Regions from separate parts of the Pseudogracilibacillus sp. SO30301A genome, predicted to be linked through region 3. Evidence: riboswitches for the same ligand, from Rfam matches in the RefSeq annotation. Region 3 holds a riboswitch; each other region holds the start of a gene.

Region 1 (5,467 bases), on a different contig from region 3:
TCAAGTTTTGACCCACCATAAAAGGTGGTTAGTAAACGGGATATGATAATTATTTTATCGATTTTTGTTACCTATTTTGTAATAATTAAACATATTTTGTGATATAAATGTAATTTTATTAAAACCTCTCTGTTATCTTAAACTGTTATAATTTGATTCGTGAAACAATTAAATAGAGAAGTTACTAGACATAGATAAAGTTATACAAATGAGGGAGCGGAAAAGTCTTGAAGAAAGTAATAGTCTTACTAGGAGTACTCGTGATGTTTACTTATAGCTTTACTATTGTACCGTTAACATCATTTGCAGAAAAAGATTTATCTGAAATTAAGGAAGAGAGAAAAGAAATTAAAGCAGATTTGACGGAAGCTGAAGAAGAAGTCGCAAAAGTTTTAGTAGAAATAGAATCAAAAAATAAAGAAATTAAAGAACTGAATCAGACGTTAGAAGAAAATACAAAAGCAATCCAAGAAGTAAAAGACGAGATAGATTCTGAAAAAGAACAAATAAAAATAATAGAAGATAAAATTGAAGAAAGATTTACTCTTCTTAAAGAACGAGCCAAATCCTATCAGAAAAATGGCGGCAATACTACATATTTAGAGGTACTTTTTGGTGCGGAAGATTTTACTGATTTCATCAGCAGACTTAATGCAGTGACAACCATTACAGATTCTGACGCCGACTTAATAGAAGAACAAGAAAAAGATAAGAGAGAAGTAGAGATGAAACTAAAAGAGTTAGAAAAACTAGAAGAAGAGTTATTGGAAATTGAAAAATTAGTTACAGAACAGAAAGAACAAGCAATCCAGATGAAGGAAGAACTAGAAGTAAAAAAGGATGAATTAAATGAATTAGTTCAAAAACTAGAATTTAAAGATGAGGAATTATTTGCTTTAGAAAATAAAATTCACGCTCAAGATGCAATTCCTGTTTCCGAAAGTGTTACTCCTGAGGCAATGGGTACAGGAACTTTAGGTTGGCCTACACAAGGCGGATACATTTCCAGCCATATGGGTCAGCGTTGGGGTAAAATGCATAAAGGAATCGATATTGCGCGAACTGACCGTAGTACTAGCCCGCCAATATTTGCGGCTGAAAGTGGAACGGTTGAAACAGCTGGTACAATGAATGGTTATGGTAATACAGTAATTATTAATCACGGAAATGGGCTAAAAACATTATACGGTCATATGGCGTCGATTAATGTAAAATCTGGTCAGAAAGTTTCTAAAGGAGATCAGCTTGGAATTATGGGAGCTACAGGAAATTCTACTGGAATCCATCTTCATTTTGAAGTCCATGTGAATGGCTCGCTCCAAAATCCTGTGGGATATTTAAATTAGAAAAGTTAAGGGATTTGTTCTTATTTTAATGGAACAAATCTTTTTTTATTGGACATAAAATTACATAATGTTCTTTTATTGTTAACTTTCAAAAATTCGCCTTACATACTAGAATATCTACATTATGCGATGAGCGTATTGTCACGCAACATTTTCTAGTCTATACTTAGTGTTATAGTAATAAATAATTTAATAGATTATGTTTTGGTTTTTTTGTGATACGAAAAAAATTAAAAAGGAATCAGGTGAAAATCCTGAACGGACCGGCCACTGTAAATGGGGAAGCTGTCTTTAACGATACCACTGGTACTACACTGGGAAGGTAAAAGATAAGCAATGATCCATAAGTCAGGAGACTTGCCAAAGCGATGATGCACATAATACCTTCCAGGTTAAAGGGTTTGCATAATTGGAATTCTACACAATATATAAAACTTAGTTTCAGAGAGTTTAATACTTGTATATTCCACATACATATTTATGCTCTTATCTCTTTACTTGAGGTAAGAGTTTTTTGGTGATAAATTTTTCCAAATGGGGGGATTTTAGTGATTGTTGGTACACCATTTACAAAAAAAGGAAGGGGATACTTAAATGTCAAAAGGTTTTTTAGTGCGTTTTATATCTACGTTAACTATTTTTAGTTTTATCTTTAGTTTTATGCCACATCATGTAGGGGCGGTAGCCCATGACCCAAATGATCATTCCTACGATTATGGAGTACGTATATGGGAAGATGAAACTCCGGATATTGGATTTTATATTAATGCTTCGGCAAGGTATACGCTTGAAACAGTTCAAGAACCAAGCATGGGTACAATATCAGGGGAATGGTCCGTGATGAATTTATTACGAGGTAAATATACCGGTTATGACTATGTTTCTCATATACCTGATGATTATTTTAACAACTATATAAAACGAATTGAAGATTATGTTACATTAAAGCAAGGAAATTTAGATCGAAATAAATCAACAGAATGGTCACGATTAATTTTAGCATTATCAGCATTAGATTACGATATTACGAATGTTTCAGGTTATGATTTCATTGATAAATTATCTGCATCCCACAGATTTTCCTATCGCCAAGGGATAAATGGACCGATATGGGAAGTTATTGCAATGAATACAGGAAACTATGATTTTTATCCGTATAAGATGAGTGATGCCAACACATATGGAAAAATGATTGATTATATTTTAAATCTCGAGATTAAGCAAGCAGATGGAACGACTGGTGGATGGGCGTTGATGGGTACCATACCAGACCCGGACATCACAGCAATGGCATTACAAGCATTGGCACCTTATTATAAAAATCCAGAAAAATATAATAAAACTGATGCAGAAACTACATATGAAGAATTTGAAAAAGCAGTTGAAAGAGGAATTTATACCTTATCTGAAATCCAAGCTGACAATGGAGCTTTTAAAGCTTTTGGGAATGTAAACGCTGAAAGTACGGTGCAGATCATTGTTGCCTTAACCGCTTTAGGTATTGACCCTCTAACAGATAATTTAGATTTAAACGCAATAAATAAAAATGTTAGTTTTCATAAAGGCGACGGATCGATTCAGGACGGCGTGAAAACAAACAATATGATCGATGCTCTTTTAACGTTTTGGGCTGATGGAAGTGGTTCCGAACGAGGGGTAGGCGGATTCAAACACGTAACAACAGGATTCGATGGAGGGGAATCCGGCTATGGTGTAAATGCAATGGCTACGGATCAATCCCTATACGGGTTAATTGCGTATGACCGTTTTATAAAAAGCAAGAATCCATTATATGATATGACCGATATGATGCCAAGACACGGTGGGATACTACATACTGAAATGAAATCCCGAGACGTACAGATCAAGTATGAAATAACGGAGGAATTAGACAAACAATTTACGGTTCATCCTTATGAAATTATTACTATTTCAGAAGGAGAACCGATTGAGGGTAGACAATTTGTAAATTGGAATAGTAAAGCCGATGGAAGCGGTACAATTTATACTTCTGGTGAAAAATTATCTATGCCAGATCGTGATATTTCGCTTTATGCGCAATACGAGGCAATTCCATACAATATTACTTATGAATTAAATGATGGTAAATTTGTGAATGAAAATATAGCAAAAACCTATACAGTTGAAGAAGAAATAATACTTCCTGGTGCAGAAGATATAGAAAAGTCAGGTCATACATTTGAAGGATGGTATGATAATCCTTCATTTGAAGGAGAAAAGGTAACAAGTATTTCCACTGGTAATTATGGGGACAAGACATTCTATGCAAAATGGAAAGAATTAACGGATGTTGATGAAGAGGCAGTTCTTGCAGTTGAAGAAATGATTGCTCAATTACCGTCAGTTAATGAATTAACTTTAGAAGATATAGAGAAAGTGGAAGAAGCGCGAGATGCTTACAATCAATTAACGAATAAAGAACAGGAACTTGTTTCCAATAGTAACAAACTGCTAGAGTTAGAGGAAAAACTATCTATATTAATAGAGGAAGCGAAAAATCAGACCGCCGCAAATAAAGTAATAGACTTGATTGATGCGTTACCTGAAATTGAAAATATTACACTAGATAATAAAAAAGCAGTTGAAGAGACCCGGTTAGCTTACAATAGTTTAACTGAAATACAGAAACAGCTTGTAACAAATATTGAGAAATTAAATGCTTTAGAAACGGAAATAGAGCATTTACAGGCTGCCCACGATTTAGAAAAGGCACAAGCAGTTGATCAAATGATTGAGCAATTGCCAAGTTTAGAAGAGTTAACATTAGAATATAAAGACCAAATAGACAAAGTAAGAACGGCCTTTTATAGCTTAACACCAGCACAAAAGGAACGTATGGAAAACAAAGAACTTTTTGAAGCGATTGAGGCTAAATGGTTTGAGTTGGAACAAAAGGAAAAAGATGAAATTGCTGCAAATAAAGTTGAAATGATGATCAAAGGCTTACCTGTACCGCAAGATGTGAATTTAGATGATAAAGCAGCGATCCAAAATGTAAGAGAAGCTTACGATCAATTAACTACAGCACAAAAAGAACTAGTCCAAAATCTTGAAAAATTAGAACAAGTCGAAGTAAATTTAGAAAAGCTTGAAAAGGAATTAGCTGATCAAACAGCCGCAAATGAAGTAATGCATAGCATCGATTTTCTTCCTGAAGTTGATGATATTACCTTAGAAGATAAAGATGAAATTTCTTTAGTTAGAGAAGAATTTAATCAACTAACAGAGGATCAGAAAAAATTAGTTACAAATGAAGAAAAATTACTTCAACTAGAGGCAAAAATTAAAGAGTTAGAAGAGGCAAAAGAACAAGCAGATAAGGAAGCGGCACAAGAAGTAGAAGAGAAAATTAGCGTTTTACCAACAGTTGAAGAACTATCATTAACTGATCAAGAATCAGTTGAAGCAGTTAGAGCTGCATACGATGCATTGACAGAGAAACAACAGAGTTTAGTAACAAACGTAGAAAAATTAGACGCCTTAGAATTGAAAATAACGGAACTATTGAAATTAGAGACAGACAAAAAAGCGGCTGAACAAGTAGAAGAAAAGATTAATACTCTTCCATCAATAAATGAGGTTTCACTTTCAGATAAGGCTGCTGTAAAAGATGCAAGATCTTTATTCGAAAAACTAACCAAAGATCAAAAAACGCTTGTTTCAAATATCGATACGTTAGTTGCATTAGAAAATAAAATGAAAGAATTAGAAGAAGCAAAAAAAGATAAGGAACCAACAGAGCCATCAGAACCTAAAGAATCAAAAAATGAAGCAGTTAATAAACTAGGAAATGATAACGGAAATAGTAAAAAAACCGGTAAAGAAGCAGATGAGAAAGACGTCAATAAAGCAAAGGGTGAGAGTGCGAATAATAATAAAATTGGTAGCTCCGACGAAGAGCCTGAGGGGAAATCAGGAGACCCAGAGAAATCAAGTAAACTACCAAAGACAGCGACCTATACGTTTACTATTTTATTAGTTGGAATGCTACTTATTGGATTAGGAAGTGTACTCTACTATTTCAGAAAAAAGACTGCATAAAAAAGGAAGATTCTAAAGTCGAGTTTACTCGGCTTTAGAATCTCTCAAGTATCTTACGA
Region 2 (5,467 bases), on a different contig from region 3:
ATCTTTGATCAACAATATAGGCGGATCTGCGATAAATATTGTATGTCTTATGATCTAATTCTGGTGCTGTAACTGGAATTTTAAAGTCTTTCTTTTCTTCATAATAGAACACTTGGAAAACCGGATCGATACTTGCTGTTGAGCCGGCAATCATCGCTGTTGAAGAATTCGGCGCCACCGCCATTAAATAGCCATTACGAATTCCATTTTCTTGTACAGCTTCTTGCAAGTCTTGCCATTTTTGATCCGTATAATTTCGTTCAGCAAAATAGGCGCCTGTCGCCCACTTACTTCCTGGAAACATTGGATAATTACCCTTTTCTTTACTTAATTCCATACTTGCCTTTATCGTTAGATAGGCAATTTTTTCATACAACTCATCTGTGAATGCTAGTGCTTCTTCCGATTCCCATTCGATACCTTTTAATGCTAGTAAATGATGCCAACCAAACGTACCTAAACCACATATTTCTTCAATGGGATTCGCTACTTCCCACCAGCCTATAAAAGGCATCTCTATGTCACCATAGAAGTTGAGACTATATCATAATCCATTTAACATATGGATTCCTTGCGTTTCGATTTAAGGGGTTTTCACCCACCACTTGGCCCTACTCCTGATGCCGAATTTCACGGCCACTATGGGATAGTCGTTAGGCATTTATTCTCTTATTGCTTATATTGGTTGTTTTTTCTGATATAAGACTTTCCTGTAATTACGTTTAAAATACGATAGATTGATTGAATATGGATATTAATCACCTCTTCTACCGTAATAGTAAAGCAGCAAGAGAATTTTAGCACGGGATTGTCTTTAAGAGGATGTTCAAAAAGTCTGGTAAAAATGACACTGCGAATTTCGCACGAATGCTTGTTTCTCCGCCCGCCGCTGATGTATCTAAATCATACACTTCGCTGACGGGAGCTGCGCCGCCTCGAACTTCTTGGTCCTTTTTATCCTCCTTTTTGAAGAACACGCACTTTAATAGAAAGAGTTTCCCCGTTTAGCAAGGTTTTCCTTAGCGGATTACTCCACTAGGCCGCTGGTAAGTTAACGGCTCTATATTTCTGGTTGGTTAACTCTGCCTGTTTAATAGGCAATGTATTTATATCAATAACGTTATCTAGCATTCTTACTTGGATTGGAATCAGTCTTTCCAAAGCATTATTTGGTACAGCACGTCCAAGATTAATTGAGCTTAGATTACAAACGACATAATCACCAGTCTTATATTTTTTCACGATCACATCTTCATTTTCTATATATTCTTCTAAAAACTGTGTCGGTGACTGATTTTGTGTGATTTCTGTACATAAATTAGAACAATAAATAATTCCTGCATGATTATTGTTATTTCGACGATTCACTTCATCACGGTAAAACATAAATGGTGTTCCTGTTTCAAGCTGGGAAACCATAATTCGCTTCATTATTTCAATTGCAGGGACTTTTCTTTTCGTTAATTGCTCATTTCGTATACACTCTTCATATTTTTCACGCCAGGAGCCGGCACCTTTTTCTTCATCATAGAAATCTTCTAACGCATAACCCATCACTTGTTTTACTTCATGTGGGTCTAACAAATACCAATCGCCTCTTTTTTCAACTTGTTCCATAAAATAATCCGGTAAACAAACACCAGGAAAAATATCATGAGCCCGCATCCGTTCATCACCGTTATTTAATTTCAAATCTAGGAAAGATTCGATATCTGCATGCCAGACATCAAGGTAAATCGCAATCGCTCCTTTTCGGGTTCCTAACTGGTCTACACTAACGGCAGTATTGTTAAGTTGTCTAATCCATGGAACAACCCCACTTGACATTCCTTTAAACCCTTTAATGCTACTGCCACGAGCTCGAACTTTCCCCATATATACACCAATTCCGCCACCGTTTTTCGATAACTGAGCAACATCTGTGTTCACATCATAAATTGACTGTAAACTATCATCGACCGTATCTATAAAACAACTTGATAATTGACCGTGTGTTTTACCAGCATTATTCATTGTTGGAGTGGCAACGGTCATATATAAATTACTTAATGCCCAATATGCCTCTAGAACTAGTTGCTTTCGCGCTGATTTTTCTTCATCTTGCATCAGGTGCATCGCAATAATCATCCAGCGTTCCTGAGGAAGCTCGTATATATTTTTATCATGATCTGTTGCTAAATAGCGTGTAGCGAAAGTATAAATTGCTAGATAGTGAAATAAATTATCTTTTGCCGGATCAATATGTTTATTAAAATAATCGATCTCTTCTTTTGTATATTTTTCTAGTAGTGCAGTTGTATAGATTCCTTTATCCGTTAATAATTTAATAAGCTGATAGAAATCACCGTATTTTTCTTCAACGGTGTTTTTACGGTTATTGGCCGCTTTTTGATAAAGTTGTTGTAAGTATATTCGGCTAGCAAAGAAAGTCCATTCGGGATTTGCCTCATCGATATTTTCTAACGCATTTTTTATTAATAGATCCGTTATTTCCTCAAAACTAGAACTCTCATTAATTTGTCTGGATGTCTTTTCTTTATATTCCTCAATTCGTAATTGTAAACCTTCCTGCGCATCTTCAATCAATTTAGAAAGATTTACTTCTTTGCTCATCACAGCCATCCTATTTTCCTCCTTTTTCAAATAAAAAACCGTTCACCCGAGATAAAGGATGAACGGCATAAAGAGACAAAAGGATTTAAACGAAAAAAATAATCCATAATAACTTTCGTGCCGCTTCCCTATCCCTCACCCCGGAGAAATGAAACTTAAGTTAAGAAAGGCAGGTCTCCTGACTCATGCGTATTCGAATAAGATCCTTCCCATACCTTTTACAAACATATAAAATGGTATAGTGGCACTTCTTATTCGACACATTTACAGTTGCGGGGGCAGTTCCAGTTTCACACTGGATTCCCTTTTAAACACGAATGTGTCACCTTTTTAACTATATATTGTATTAAATTTTAATTTTATAACTATATATTGAATATACTAGCATAAATCAATTTCTATAGCAACTAATTTTGATACAATTCTAGTCTCGTAAAAAACTCTTTAATAAACTCATAAAATAACTTTTCCGTTGGTAATAATTCTCTTTCTTTAGGTATGATTGCTCCAACTGAACGTTTTAAACTTGGTTCAATAACAGGGATTTTTACCGTTGCTCGAGGCAAACAATCGACAATAGTTACTTCTGGTATTAATGTTACCCCAAGACCCGCTGATACCAAACCTTTTATAGAATCAATATCTTTTCCTTCAAAAGAAACTTTTGGACGAAAACCTCTTTGAATACAACCTTCCATAATAACTTCTCTTAAAACAAACCCTTCAGGAAATAATACAAACGATTCATCTCTTAATTCGATTAACTTGAGTGAAGATCTGTTAGCGAGTGGATGATTTGAAGGAATTAAAGCAACTATATCTTCGGTAAACAGTACACTGCTATGAATCTTTTCTTTGTCATTAGGCAGTGGACCGACGATTGCAATATTTATATCACCTTTGACAACGCCCTCGATTAATTCATTGTAAGAATCTTGATAAAGCTCAAACTTTACATCAGGGTATTCTTTTCTAAAATGATAAATAGCGGTTGGAAGGATATAAGATGCTAAACTTGCAGAAAATCCGATGTGTATCGTTCCTTTATGAGGATCAATATATTCTTCAACAACCTGCTTCGCGTCATCAATCACATTAACGGCTCGTTCCATATGTTCTAGAAAAATTTTTCCAATTCTGGTAAGGCGAACTGTTCTTCCTTCACGTATAAACAGATCGACCCCAAGCTCTTCTTCTAAATTAAATATTTGTCTACTAACTGCTGATTGAGCTACATGAAGTTTATTTGCAGCCTCTGTAACATGTTCTCTTTTCGCAACTTCCATAAAATATTTGATCTGTCTTAACTCCAAAACAATCACCTCCAATACTATTATCGCATAAAAGCATTAGTTATATCTATAATTAATATTGTTTAGATTGATTATCTTCTGTTACAATATAAATATGGATACTTATGTAAAAACTTATAAGCTAACTCCTTTTGTTTAATAATAGATTGTAAAAGGAATTATATCAGCTAGAAAAGGAGGCGAACATATTGTTAAGCACAAAAGAAAATTCAACGAAAGAGGAACAAGCTGTTATTGACTATATGAATCATGTTTACGAAAAAGTAAAAGCTCGTGACCCTCATGAAAAGGAATTTTTACAAGCAACAAAAATACTTTTTGATTCTCTTGTACCCGTCTTTGTGAAAAATCGCACATACAAAGATTATAACATTTTAGAGCGTCTTATCGAACCTGAAAGAGTAATTATATTCCGTGTTCCTTGGATTGATGATGATGGTAATGTTCAAGTTAATCGAGGCTATCGCGTGCAATTTAACAGTGCAATTGGACCTTACAAAGGTGGAATTCGTTTTCATCCAACTGTTAATTTAAGTGTTATGAAATTTTTAGCATTAACACAGATCTTTAAAAACTCCTTAACAGGCCAAGCAATCGGCGGAGGAAAAGGTGGAGCTGATTTTGATCCTAAAGGAAAATCCGATAATGAAATTATGCGTTTTTGTCAAAGCTTTATGACAGAGCTTTACAAGCATATTGGGCCAGATACAGATGTTCCCGCTGGTGACATAGGTGTTGGAAGACGTGAGGTCGGTTATATGTTTGGTCAATATAAGCGTCTACAAGGGGCTTATCATGCCGGTGTCTTAACAGGTAAAGGGCTAAATTATGGTGGTAGTCTAGGGCGAACAGAAGCAACAGGGTACGGAACGATTTATTTTGTAGATGAAATGTTAAAAGACCGCCGAATGAACATGAAAAACATGACAGTAATTACTTCAGGATCCGGTAATGTGGCTATATACGCAATGGAAAAAGCTATTAAATTAGGAGCAAAAGTTGTAGCATGTAGTGATTCTAATGGTTATGTTTACGATAAAAATGGATTAAGTTTACAGACAATCAAACGGATCAAATTTTCAGAAGGAGCTCGGATTAAAGAATATATTAAATCCCATCCTGAAGCAGAATATTTTGATGATTGTTCTAAAATTTGGTCTGTCCCATGTGATATTGCTTTGCCTTGTGCTACACAAAATGAAATTGACGGAGACGCTGCAAACATGCTCATAACTAACGGTGTGAAAGTTGTTGCAGAAGGAGCAAATATGCCTTGTACGATTGAAGCGATTGACGCCTTCATAGATAACGGAGTTCTATTTGGTCCCGCTCAGGCAGTAAACGCAGGCGGAGTCGCATGTTCTTCTCTGGAAATGGCACAAAACAGTGCACGATTAAGCTGGACTTTTGAACAAGTTGATGAAGAACTACAACATATTATGAAGAATATTTATCGTAATTGTACAAGAGCAGCACGAAAATATGATCAACCTGGTAACTTAGTCGTTGGTGCAAATATTGCCGGGTTTACAAAAGTTGCC
Region 3 (5,467 bases):
CTCACCTTTATGGTAAAAAACAATGGTAGAAACCTCTTCATAGTCTTCATATGATTTAATCATTTGAAGGGGCATATTCTCTTTTTCTTTTAGCTTTTTAAATAAATTTACTAACATTTTTTTTCTTTCTTTTAAGGACGTTTGACGGTAATCTTTTTGACCTTGTTGCAATAGATCAAAAGCAATAAATGTTGCCGGTCGCTCGATAGAAAGTTTGGCGATTTTCTCTTTTAATTTTAGTCGACCACGTTTTTGTATAGCTGAAAAATTAGCTTGATACGCATTATTTAACACTACTAATTCGCCGTCTAATTGAATAGGTAAATTTTTAGTAAGTACCGGCTCAATTTTCTTACAATAAGCTAAAACCTCAGGAAAATTTTCAGTTAAATCTATATTATTCCTGCTAATAATTTGAATATTATTTTCGCTCCACAATAGAGACGCACGGAAACCATCATATTTCACTTCATAAATCCAATCTTTTTTTGGGATTATTTTTGCTGTTTGGATAGGTTGCATTAATTCCATTTTTTTCACTCCTCCGTTCCTTCTTAATAAGTTGTGCTTTTTAAAGGATAAAAATGCAAAAGCATACACAAACTACATTGAAAAGGAGGCGTCTTTTCATGCATACCATGTGGAAAGGAACCATAAGTTTTGGACTAGTCAATATTCCTGTAAAAATGCATGCTGCCACAGAAAATAAAGATGTGAAATTAAGACAACTTCACAAAGAATGTCAAACACCTATTAAGTATCAAAAAGTATGCCCGGTTTGCGATCGGAAAGTAGAAGAAGAAGAAATCGTTAAAGCGTATGAAATTACGAAAGACAAATTCGTTATGTTAGATGAAGAAGATTTAAATGCATTAAAAAAAGAACAAGGTGATAAAGCTGTAGAAATTCTCGATTTCGTTAAACTAGAAGAAATTGATCCAATTTATTTCGAAAAAAGTTACTATTTATCACCTGGGGATGGTGGTTCAAAAGCTTATTCTCTATTACGTACAGCTTTAGAAGAAACGGGGAAAATAGGGGTAGCTAAGATGATGATTCGTTCTAAAGAACAGCTTGCAGTCATTCGATTTTATGAAAACATACTTGTTGTGGAAACGATTCATTATCCAGATGAAGTAAGAAACATCAAGGATGTACCTAATGTACCGGAAAAGGTAGAAATAGTGAAAAAAGAGCTTGATACCGCAAAATTATTAATCGACCAACTGACAACTGTTTTTGATCCTGAAAAATATACAGATGAATACCGTACTTCACTACTTGAGACAATCGAAAATAAGAAAACCGACAAAACTGCCACAGTTACCGGTAAGACCGAGAGGAAGCCAGACAATGTGACAAACTTAATGGATGCACTCCAAGCATCATTAGATAAAGCAAAAAAAGAAAAAACAAAACCGAAGAAAAAAACGACAACAGCGAAAAAAACTGCAAAATAACAGTAAAGGGGGTGTCCTTTTGATTTTAGGACATCCCCCCACTTTCTAATCTAAATACGCATTCCTAATAGATCATCTTCTTGGCGACCACCTACACGTTCATTTACGATTTCATATGCTTTGTTTAAATTTACTAAATAAGCCTCTTTTACTTCTTTCGCTTCATCTAATTTCTGGATATCATTTTTAAATTTTGTATACCCTTCTTCTAGTGAAAGACTCTTTTCTGCAACAAGCCTATTCATTATTGTTGTCTGCAATCGCTCGATGAAGTAATTGACTGTTCCGTACAGTTTGAACACCTCCATAGTCTTCTTCCACAAAAAACAACCTCCCTATAAAAGAAGGTTGTTCGTAAGTGTATGATCCAAATCAAAATAAGCCTCGGTGTCTTTATTTAAAAATCACCGCGCTTTTCTACCAACACCTCCTATCCTCCGTAGGAACTGATGTACGAGATCAAATAGGCAGGTCTCCTGGCTCATAATCATCGCTTTTCGATCCTTCCCGTCTTCATAATCATGAAAACAGTGGATTATTTCGAATTGCTCCTATACACAGTTGCGGGACAGCACCGGATTTTCACCGGTTTCCCTTTTAAGCAATAAAGATAATTTCTTTATTACACCTATTTCTCCTATATTCAGTTTATATCTTCATTATATCATTAAGTTTTTTTATTACTATAAGTGCGTGTTCAAAACTCCCATGTCTTTACAGACGCCGCAATGAATGAAAAGGATAAAAAGGACCAAGAAGTTCGAGGCGGCGCAGCTCCCGTCAGCGGAATGTATGCTTTTAAATACATGAGCAAAGATCTGGCACACAGAAAAAGTGATCTTCTTTTCCAAGGAAACGCTTCTAGCACGCAGAAAAAGTGCTTTCCTTTTTCAAGGAGCGGAAAAGCAAGCATTCGTGCGAAATTCGCAGTGCCATTTTTACCGGACTTTTTGAACATCCTCTATAATCTCTCTAAAGCATTCTCGATAGCTTCTTCCCCTTCTACTACATCAAATGAACGGTTGAACGTTTTTTCATTATCCAAACAGGAAAAAACTATTTTAGCAACATCAGCTCTTGAAATTTTTCCCCTTCCGGATAAGTTTTCACCTATCAACACTTTTCCAGTGCCTGGATCATTCGTTAGTCCACCTGGTCGCAGAATCGTGTACGTTAATCCACTTCTTAACAATTCTTTATCAGCATAATGTTTAGCGACATAATAATGACGGATTTTTTCATTCCAATATTCTCGGTTATTTGCCTGAAATGCACTTACCATAATAAATCTCTTGATCCCAGCTTGCTTAGTAGCCTCGATCGTCTTTACCGCACCGTCGAGATCTACTAATAAAGTTTTATCTGCTCCAGTATGACCACCTGACCCTGCAGTAAATAAGACGGCATCACAGCCGTCAGCAGCTTTTGCTATTTTCTCAACGCTACCTTCTAAATCTGCTACTACAGCTTCTACTCCTGCTTGTTGAAAAGTGTTTGCCTGCTCTTCTTTTCGCACCATTGCTACAGGTGTATGGTCACTCTCTTTTAATAAGTCGATGAGCTGTTTTCCAATTTGTCCGTTTGCACCTACTACCAATACGTTCACTTTCATACCCCTTTCTTAAACGAGTGTTTATGTACATTGTAATGGAGTTTGAAGATTATTTTAAATGAATTGTTTTTTAACCACGGAGTTCACGATTTAACCACGGCAAAGCAAAATTAACCACGAAGTTTGTAATTTAACCACGTAAAACATGTAATAACCACGGGGGAAAGCAGTAGCCACGCATTTCGCGATTTAACCACGGAAGGGAACAATTATCCCAATAAAAAAATCATCAGCGTTCTATCACACTGATGATTTTTCAATAAACCTTGTTATTTTTTCAAATTATAAAAAGCTTCTAATCCAGCATATTCACCAATTCCTGCAAGTTCATCTTCAATCCGGATTAGTTGATTATATTTTGCCACACGGTCTGTTCGTGATGGTGCACCAGTTTTTATTTGTCCTGCATTTGTTGCAACAGCAATGTCTGCGATCGTTGCATCTTCTGTTTCTCCTGAGCGATGAGAGATAACAGCAGTGTAACCAGCACGTTTTGCCATTTCAATCGCTTCAAACGTTTCAGTTAACGTACCGATTTGATTCACTTTGATTAAAATAGAGTTTCCAACACCTTGTTCAATGCCTTGTACAAGTTTTTCTGTGTTTGTTACGAAAAGATCATCTCCAACTAATTGCACACGTGTACCAATCCGTTCTGTAAGTAGTTTATGACCTTCCCAGTCATTCTCATCGAGTCCATCTTCAATTGAAATAATCGGGTATTTTTCAATTAATTCTTCATACCAATCGACCATTTCTTCGGAAGTACGAACAACACCTTCACCTTTTAAATTATATTTTCCATCTTCGTAAAATTCAGATGAAGCAACGTCCATTGCAAGTTGAACTTCTTCTCCTACTTTATATCCTGCTGCTTCAATCGCTTCTGCAATTGTTTGTAATGCTTCTTCATTGGAGGACAAGTTAGGTGCAAATCCACCCTCATCACCTACGGCTGTATTAAGCCCTTTATCTTGCAAGACTTTTTTAAGTGCATGAAAAATTTCAGCTCCAATACGCACAGCTTCTTTAAACGAAGGTGCTGCAACCGGCATGATCATGAATTCCTGGATATCCACATTATTATCTGCATGTTCTCCACCATTTAAAATATTCATCATCGGTACAGGTAGAACATTTGCATTAAATCCACCTAAATAATTATACAGAGGGATATTTAAGTGTGATGCTGCTGCATGGGCTGCTGCCATGGAAACGCCTAAAATAGCATTTGCTCCTAAGTTACTTTTATTCTCTGTATCATCAAGCTCAATCATAATCGCATCGATGATATTTTGACGAGTTACATCAAGCCCAAGCAGTTCTGGAGCAATTTTTTCATTAACATTTTCAACTGCTTTTAAAACACCTTTACCTAAGTAGCGATCTTTATCACCATCTCTTAGTTCAACAGCTTCATATTCTCCTGTTGACGCTCCACTTGGAACTAAAGCAACTCCAAATGCACCTGATTCAGTTGAAATTTCGACTTCTATAGTTGGGTTACCACGAGAGTCGAGTACTTCTCTTGCATAAACATCTGTAATATAAGGCATTACAAATCTCTCCTTTATATCGAATATATTTTTTAATAAAATTTTCTTAAAGCTTAGGACTAATGCGGGTTGAAAATCGACTTGTCATCTTGGTGAGGACTCGACATCTTGATAATCCACTCGACGTCTTGGTGAGGACTCGAAATTTTGAAAATCCACTCGACGTCTTAGTTAACGACTTGACATCTTGAAAATTCACAACCTGAAATTCGATCCAAAATTAATCAATTATTAATGATTTTCCTGTCATTTCTTCCGGTTTCTCTATTTCTAATAAATCTAACATTGTTGGTGCTAAATCTGCCAAAATACCATCATTACGAACCGTTATTCCTTTTTTCGTTATAATCACTGGTACTGGATTTGTCGTATGGGAGGTCATTGGCTTACCATCAGGTGTAACAACTTCATCGGAATTCCCGTGATCAGCTGTAATAATCGCTTCTCCACCAAATTCAATAATTTTGTCTACCACTTTCCCTAAGCACTCATCAACAGCTTCAATGGCTTTAATCGTTGGTTCTAATTTCCCTGAATGTCCAACCATATCTGGATTGGCAAAATTTAAAATTACAGCATTTAATTCGCCTTTTTCCAGTTCTTCGAGTAATGCATCAGTTACTTCATAAGCACTCATCTCTGGTTTAAGATCATACGTTGCGACCTTAGGGGAATCGATTAAGATTCGCTTTTCTCCGGCAAATTCTTCCTCACGTCCACCACTCATGAAGTACGTAACATGTGGATATTTTTCAGTTTCTGCAATACGCAGCTGTTTTTTGCCATTTTTTGCAAGGACTTCACCGACCGTATTCGTTAGATTAATTGTATCAAAAGCA
Region 4 (5,467 bases), on a different contig from region 3:
TCTGCTGGAAAAATAAACAATTGTAGGTTGTTGATAAGTTGAAATAAGTGAACTTAAATGGTTTAGTTTATCATCTTCGGATCCATTTACACGATAAAGCAACAAAGAAATATTTTCCCTGTCCATTGGATAAATATGACGTTTCATCTCTTGACGATCCAAACTGATTATAATATCCTGTTGTACTTCTGGAGTTGCTGTACCTGTTAATGCTAAAATTGGTGGGTTTCCTAGACCTTGTATTACATTGGTTAATCGTAAATAGTCTGGTCTAAAATCATGACCCCATTGGGAAATACAATGCGCTTCATCAATTACAACTAAACTCACTTCGGTTTTTTGCAACTTTCTAATAAATTCTTCCTGTTGCAGAAGTTCTGGTGAAACATATATAAGTTTATAATATGATAATCGGGATAAAATCCTTCTACGTTCTTCTTTATTTTGAAAACTATGTATTGCCACAACCTCTTTATAGTAATAAGATTTAACTTGCCTTACTTGATCAATCATTAAAGAAATGAGTGGTGAGACTACAATAGTTACCCCTGGGAGCATGATTGCAGGTAACTGATAACAAAGTGATTTCCCAGAACCTGTTCTTAAAATTCCTAAAACATCATTTCCTTTTAAAATATCCGTAATAATTTCCTTTTGCCCCTCTTGAAAATTGTCATGCTTAAAAACTTTTCGCAAATAAGTATGTAAATCTTTATCGTTTTGATCCATCGATAACACTTCCACTATTAAAATTATTTACTTGTGTTAAAACAAGACGAATTTGAAAATAACTAATATTTTCATTAACAGCTTCTTTTATATCTTTTAATTTATAGGACTTTATACGTCTAATCGTTTGAATAATTTCTTGTTGATCGATCTCGGAGATATACGGAATTAAAGAAAAGTTTTGGTCGGATAAAGCAATTTCAACAACATGATCATAAATAGTGTTTATTTTCAAATGACGGATTTGGGCAATTTCTTCAATTGTAAATTGTTGCTCCAATAATTTGCGAGTTCTATCTGCTGATTGCGTTAGTATTATTTGTGAAAATAAATCTTTGCCAATTGAATAAAGATATGGATATTTCTGTTGTTGATTTATAATTGTCGCTAACATCAAATGAATAACATTTGTAGTGATAAGGTGGATATCTTCTTCATTCATTTGTAGTTTCTTAGCAGTTTGAGTCTCTGTAAGACCAACGATATGATAACTAGTAATTTGATCCAAAAATATAGATGGATGGTTTAAAGGTAGTTGTTTCAATATAGTCGTAAGCTCATCATATAATCTATTTAAATAGTTATCAATATCTTCTTTTACATGTTGATAATATATTTTTACCCAATTTTCGATATCTATATTTTCGATAATAGGTATGTAAGTAAAATTTCTCTTTTTGCTATTTGTTAATACTTGAATTAATAATAACAACCTACAAAAGAAAGTTTGATCAAATTGTCGAAAACGAAAACCGGACAAATACGCCAGGTTATTTGCAGATTGAGCAAATCTTTTTTTCCCTTTGTCTGTTATGTAATAAAAATTTGTATTTCTTGAGGGTTGAAGTAGCTTTTGTTCCACAAGTTTATTTACAAACATAAAAAAACGACGTTTAGTAAGATTCTTATAAACACCAAAATATTCGGTTAGCCTAAATAACTGAGCATCTTGAATCGTTTGAATAGATTGTTTTCCTTGCAGTAAATAATATACTGCTGAAATTGAACGCTCTTTTTGCATTTTATTTTGACAAGTTAATAATACATGTTGAAACAATAACTAAGCACCCCTTTTCTAATTCAATTCTACTATAAGAATGGCTAATCTGAAATAAATAACTGTTCTTTATAATAAAAAAATCCCAAATAAGGACTTTGTAAGCATAATCCATTATTCGGGTTAATCATTTATATATAGTATTCATTAAATTTGTTGTTGAATACAAAAGCGATCATTTGCATATTTTCTTAAAAGATGAGTTATTATCGGATATAATAAGATAATAAAAACTGCATTTCCAATTGCATGGTATGTATCAAACGGTAATCCTAAAATATAATATGGCCAAAACTTCCCTGTAACCTGGTAGGTCGTTAGTGAAATAATAAATCCATAGAAGTAGCCACTAATTATCCCAATTAATACGATAACGACAGTATGTATTTTTTTAAATACCTTTCCAAGTAATCCGCAAATAATACCAATTAATCCCCAAGTGACAATTTGCCATACTGTCCAGATTCCCATTCCTAACAGCATATTCGAAAGGAACGTTACAATTAACGACAACAATAGAGCCGAAACGGGACCAAGTAATATTCCACAGATAATAATTAGTGCTGTGACTGGTTGAACATTTGGTATAAAAACTACAACAGCACGACCCACTATGCCGAGTGCAGCAAAAATAGCTAATAAGGTTAATTTATACGTGTTCAAACTATTATTCCCATGCTTGTAAATCGAAAACTATTTTGTATCCAGCTTTTAATTCATATTCTGCTGCACCAACCATTGCCATTTCATCATTCACAAAATACATCCATGCTTTCTCTTCTCCTTCTTCTGGAGCAACCCCATCAATGGAAGTAATAAATCCATTATCTTCTTCAATATCATAATTTTCTTTCATAACATCCATTAAGATATCATTTTCTTCAATTGCTATTTCTTTTTCTGACAGTACTTCTTCCCCTTCATCTTTGGAAATGGTTACTGTAATAACTTCTTCTTGTACTTCTGTTGTTTCTGGAGTCGCTTCTGTTGATTCCTCTTGAGTAGGTGTTGCTGGATCATTAGAACATCCAACAGCCAATATAAGCGCTGAGAAAATAGTAAATAAAGATAACATCCATTTTTTCATCATTTCATTCTCCTTATCATAAAAGTGTTGTAAATTTTGGTATCTACTTTGTAGTAGAAGGATACTGTGCAGTAGTGAAAATTTAAATACTACGAAATGTAGACAAGTTACAACTATTGGACAATTTATGGAAGTTGTGACAAGACCTATCGTTGAAAATAACCTCTGAAAAATAAAAAATGCAAACACCAAGAGGGTTTGCATGTAAATAATGAATATAGATTGATGCCTTACCCCCGAAGCTTCAATGAAATTTGAAGAATTTGGCAGGTCTACTGACTTGTAATTCATCCTACTTTAGGCACCTTCCCGTACATGTACAGTGGTTTTACGCCTAGTTCGTCATTACTTACAGTTGCGAGGACAGTTCTAGATTTTCACTAGATTCCCATTTAAGTATACGATATGTATACACACCAAAGTCTCCTATCAAATTTTATCATTATTACTGTGGAATTTTAAAACTAAATGTTGTTCCTTCATTCACCTTACTTTTAACTGAAATGATTCCTTTATGCGCAGATACAATATGTTTGGCAATCGCAAGTCCTAGTCCAGTACCTTTTTTCTTGTCATTACGTGTTCGTGATTTATCTGCTTTATAAAATCTTTCAAATATAAATGAAAGATCTTCTTCAGGAATTCCAGAACCATTATCTTCAACTTCAACATAAAAATGTTGGTCTTGAGAACGTACGAGGATATGTACATACCCTCCCGGCTTCGTATGACCAAGTGCATTGTCGATTAAGTTGGTACAAACTTGCTCAATTCGATCTTGGTCAATTGTAATCATATTCTTTTCGATCTCTTTTGTCAAACGTAATTCAATATTATATTCTTCCGCCATACCAATAAACTTTTTGTAAATTCGACTGGTAAACTGTTCAGCATCGATAGTTTCTAAATTTAATTCTATATGTCCCGCTTCCATCCGACCAATATCTAACAACTCATTTACGAGCCGCCCCATCCGAAGAGATTCTTCATGAATTATTTTAGCTAACTCATTTTTTTCTTCCTTTGACTCAGCGATATCATCAACAATTGCCTCACTATATCCTTGCAATAGTGCAATTGGTGTGCGAAGCTCGTGAGAAACATTAGAAATAAAGTCTTTTCTTAATTTATCAATTTGACGTTCTTCCGTCATATCCCTTATTACTGCAACTGCACCACGAATATACGATTTATCATAGAGAGGAGTCATGATCATCACCCAATCTCTCCCTTGGAGATTCAACTCCTGTAAAACTTCTTTTTCTTCTTTAATTACCTTTTGTAATATTGATTTAACCTCGTGTGGAAGCTGATTTTCAGATTCATCCGTCGTTAAAATATTATTTTCAAAATTCCAATCCTCGATAAATTTTTTGGCGGGTGGATTAATAACAATAATTCTTCCTTCCCTTGTTAATGTGATCACTCCATCAGCCATAGAATTTACAATACTTGAAAGTTGCTCTTTCTCATGCCTTAAAGCGTCAATATGAAAGTTCAACTGTTTTCCCATTCGGTTGAATGCAATCGCCAGTTCACCTATCTCATCATGGGTTACAACTGGGACTTTCGTATTAAACTGACCTTTAGCCAAATCAATAGCTGCTTCTCTCATACGAATGAGCGGAGCGGTAATTCTTGTTGAAAGGAAAAATGCAAAAATTGTCGTCAATACAATCGCAATTGCAGCGGCGACAAAAATAATTTTAGTCGTTTCCGCTTTTGTTTGATTAATAACGTCCAATGATTGAAAAACGAATATAGCTCCGCCTTTTTTATCGATCGGTATACCGATTACCATTATTTCAGCTTCGTCTTCTAAAACAGTCATTTTCTCGTTATATGTTCTATGTTCCTCTACTACTTGCTTTAAATCAGGATTATTTTCAGGGGAAATCGCATCCAAATTTAACAAATGATTATTCGTCGTATTTGAAGCCCATATTTCTCCATCTTCAAAATAAATGATAACTCTACTAGTCGGATCCTTTACACTTTCGACCATTTCTCGAATCAGAGACTTTTCATCATGTTCTTCTACTACCAGCGAAATTTTTGATGCGGATTGAACTAGTGCTTTTTCCGCTTCCTGTACGTGAAATCCTTCAAAAAACTCTAACAATAAAATGGTGAGGATAAATAATACAAAAGAAACTAGCAATAAAATAGTTATTGCTAGTTTACCTACTACACTACGCCAAAACATTATTTATTCTCAACCTCTAATTTATACCCGATACCCCACACCGTAACAATCATTTTAGCGGCTTCTTTCGAAACATTTGTTAGTTTCTCACGTAATCGTTTTACATGTGTATCGACAGTTCTTAAGTCGCCAAAAAATTCATATTGCCAAACTTCTTTTAAAAGATCTTCACGTTTGTATACTTTATCAGGTGATTGCGCTAAGAATACAAGTAGCTCATACTCTTTTGGTGTAAGCTGTATTTCCTGATCGTTTGAAGTCACTCTATATGCATCAAGATCAATCGTTAAGTGTGGAAATACGATTAAATTATTAGAAGAACTAGAGTCATCTTGAAGATTAGAACTACTCGTCCTACGTAAAACTGCTTTCACGCGTAATACTACTT

What was found. A riboswitch is a leader RNA that binds a small molecule or an ion and turns the genes downstream of it on or off. The one in region 3 is predicted to bind cobalamin.
Region 1: another riboswitch for cobalamin. It lies ahead of SPD89_RS04255 (InlB B-repeat-containing protein); the one in region 3 lies ahead of SPD89_RS08225 (hypothetical protein).
Region 2: another riboswitch for cobalamin. It lies ahead of SPD89_RS02375 (ribonucleoside-diphosphate reductase subunit alpha); the one in region 3 lies ahead of SPD89_RS08225 (hypothetical protein).
Region 4: another riboswitch for cobalamin. It lies ahead of SPD89_RS00410 (DUF4430 domain-containing protein); the one in region 3 lies ahead of SPD89_RS08225 (hypothetical protein).

What each region holds. Positions count from the first base shown of each region.
Region 1 covers NZ_JAXHDD010000005.1:9,312-14,778, forward strand. The annotation lists gene SPD89_RS04250 (murein hydrolase activator EnvC family protein) at 228-1,346, shown strand; cobalamin riboswitch at 1,535-1,725, shown strand; gene SPD89_RS04255 (InlB B-repeat-containing protein) at 1,941-5,408, shown strand.
Region 2 covers NZ_JAXHDD010000002.1:119,642-125,108, reverse strand. The annotation lists partial or broken gene SPD89_RS02380 (ribonucleoside-diphosphate reductase subunit alpha) at 1-466, opposite strand, end outside; partial or broken gene SPD89_RS02375 (ribonucleoside-diphosphate reductase subunit alpha) at 1,048-2,622, opposite strand; cobalamin riboswitch at 2,765-2,957, opposite strand; gene SPD89_RS02370 (LysR family transcriptional regulator) at 3,021-3,926, opposite strand; gene gdhA (NADP-specific glutamate dehydrogenase) at 4,169-5,467, shown strand, end outside.
Region 3 covers NZ_JAXHDD010000012.1:24,873-30,339, forward strand. The annotation lists gene ligD (DNA ligase D) at 1-531, opposite strand, end outside; gene ku (non-homologous end joining protein Ku) at 630-1,460, shown strand; gene SPD89_RS08225 (hypothetical protein) at 1,511-1,783, opposite strand; cobalamin riboswitch at 1,910-2,107, opposite strand; gene SPD89_RS08230 (SDR family oxidoreductase) at 2,422-3,066, opposite strand; gene eno (phosphopyruvate hydratase) at 3,342-4,628, opposite strand; gene gpmI (2,3-bisphosphoglycerate-independent phosphoglycerate mutase) at 4,849-5,467, opposite strand, start outside.
Region 4 covers NZ_JAXHDD010000001.1:74,472-79,938, forward strand. The annotation lists gene SPD89_RS00395 (RecQ family ATP-dependent DNA helicase) at 1-729, opposite strand, end outside; gene SPD89_RS00400 (helix-turn-helix domain-containing protein) at 713-1,786, opposite strand; gene SPD89_RS00405 (ECF transporter S component) at 1,934-2,449, opposite strand; gene SPD89_RS00410 (DUF4430 domain-containing protein) at 2,454-2,873, opposite strand; cobalamin riboswitch at 3,122-3,309, opposite strand; gene SPD89_RS00415 (ATP-binding protein) at 3,319-5,079, opposite strand; gene SPD89_RS00420 (response regulator transcription factor) at 5,079-5,467, opposite strand, start outside.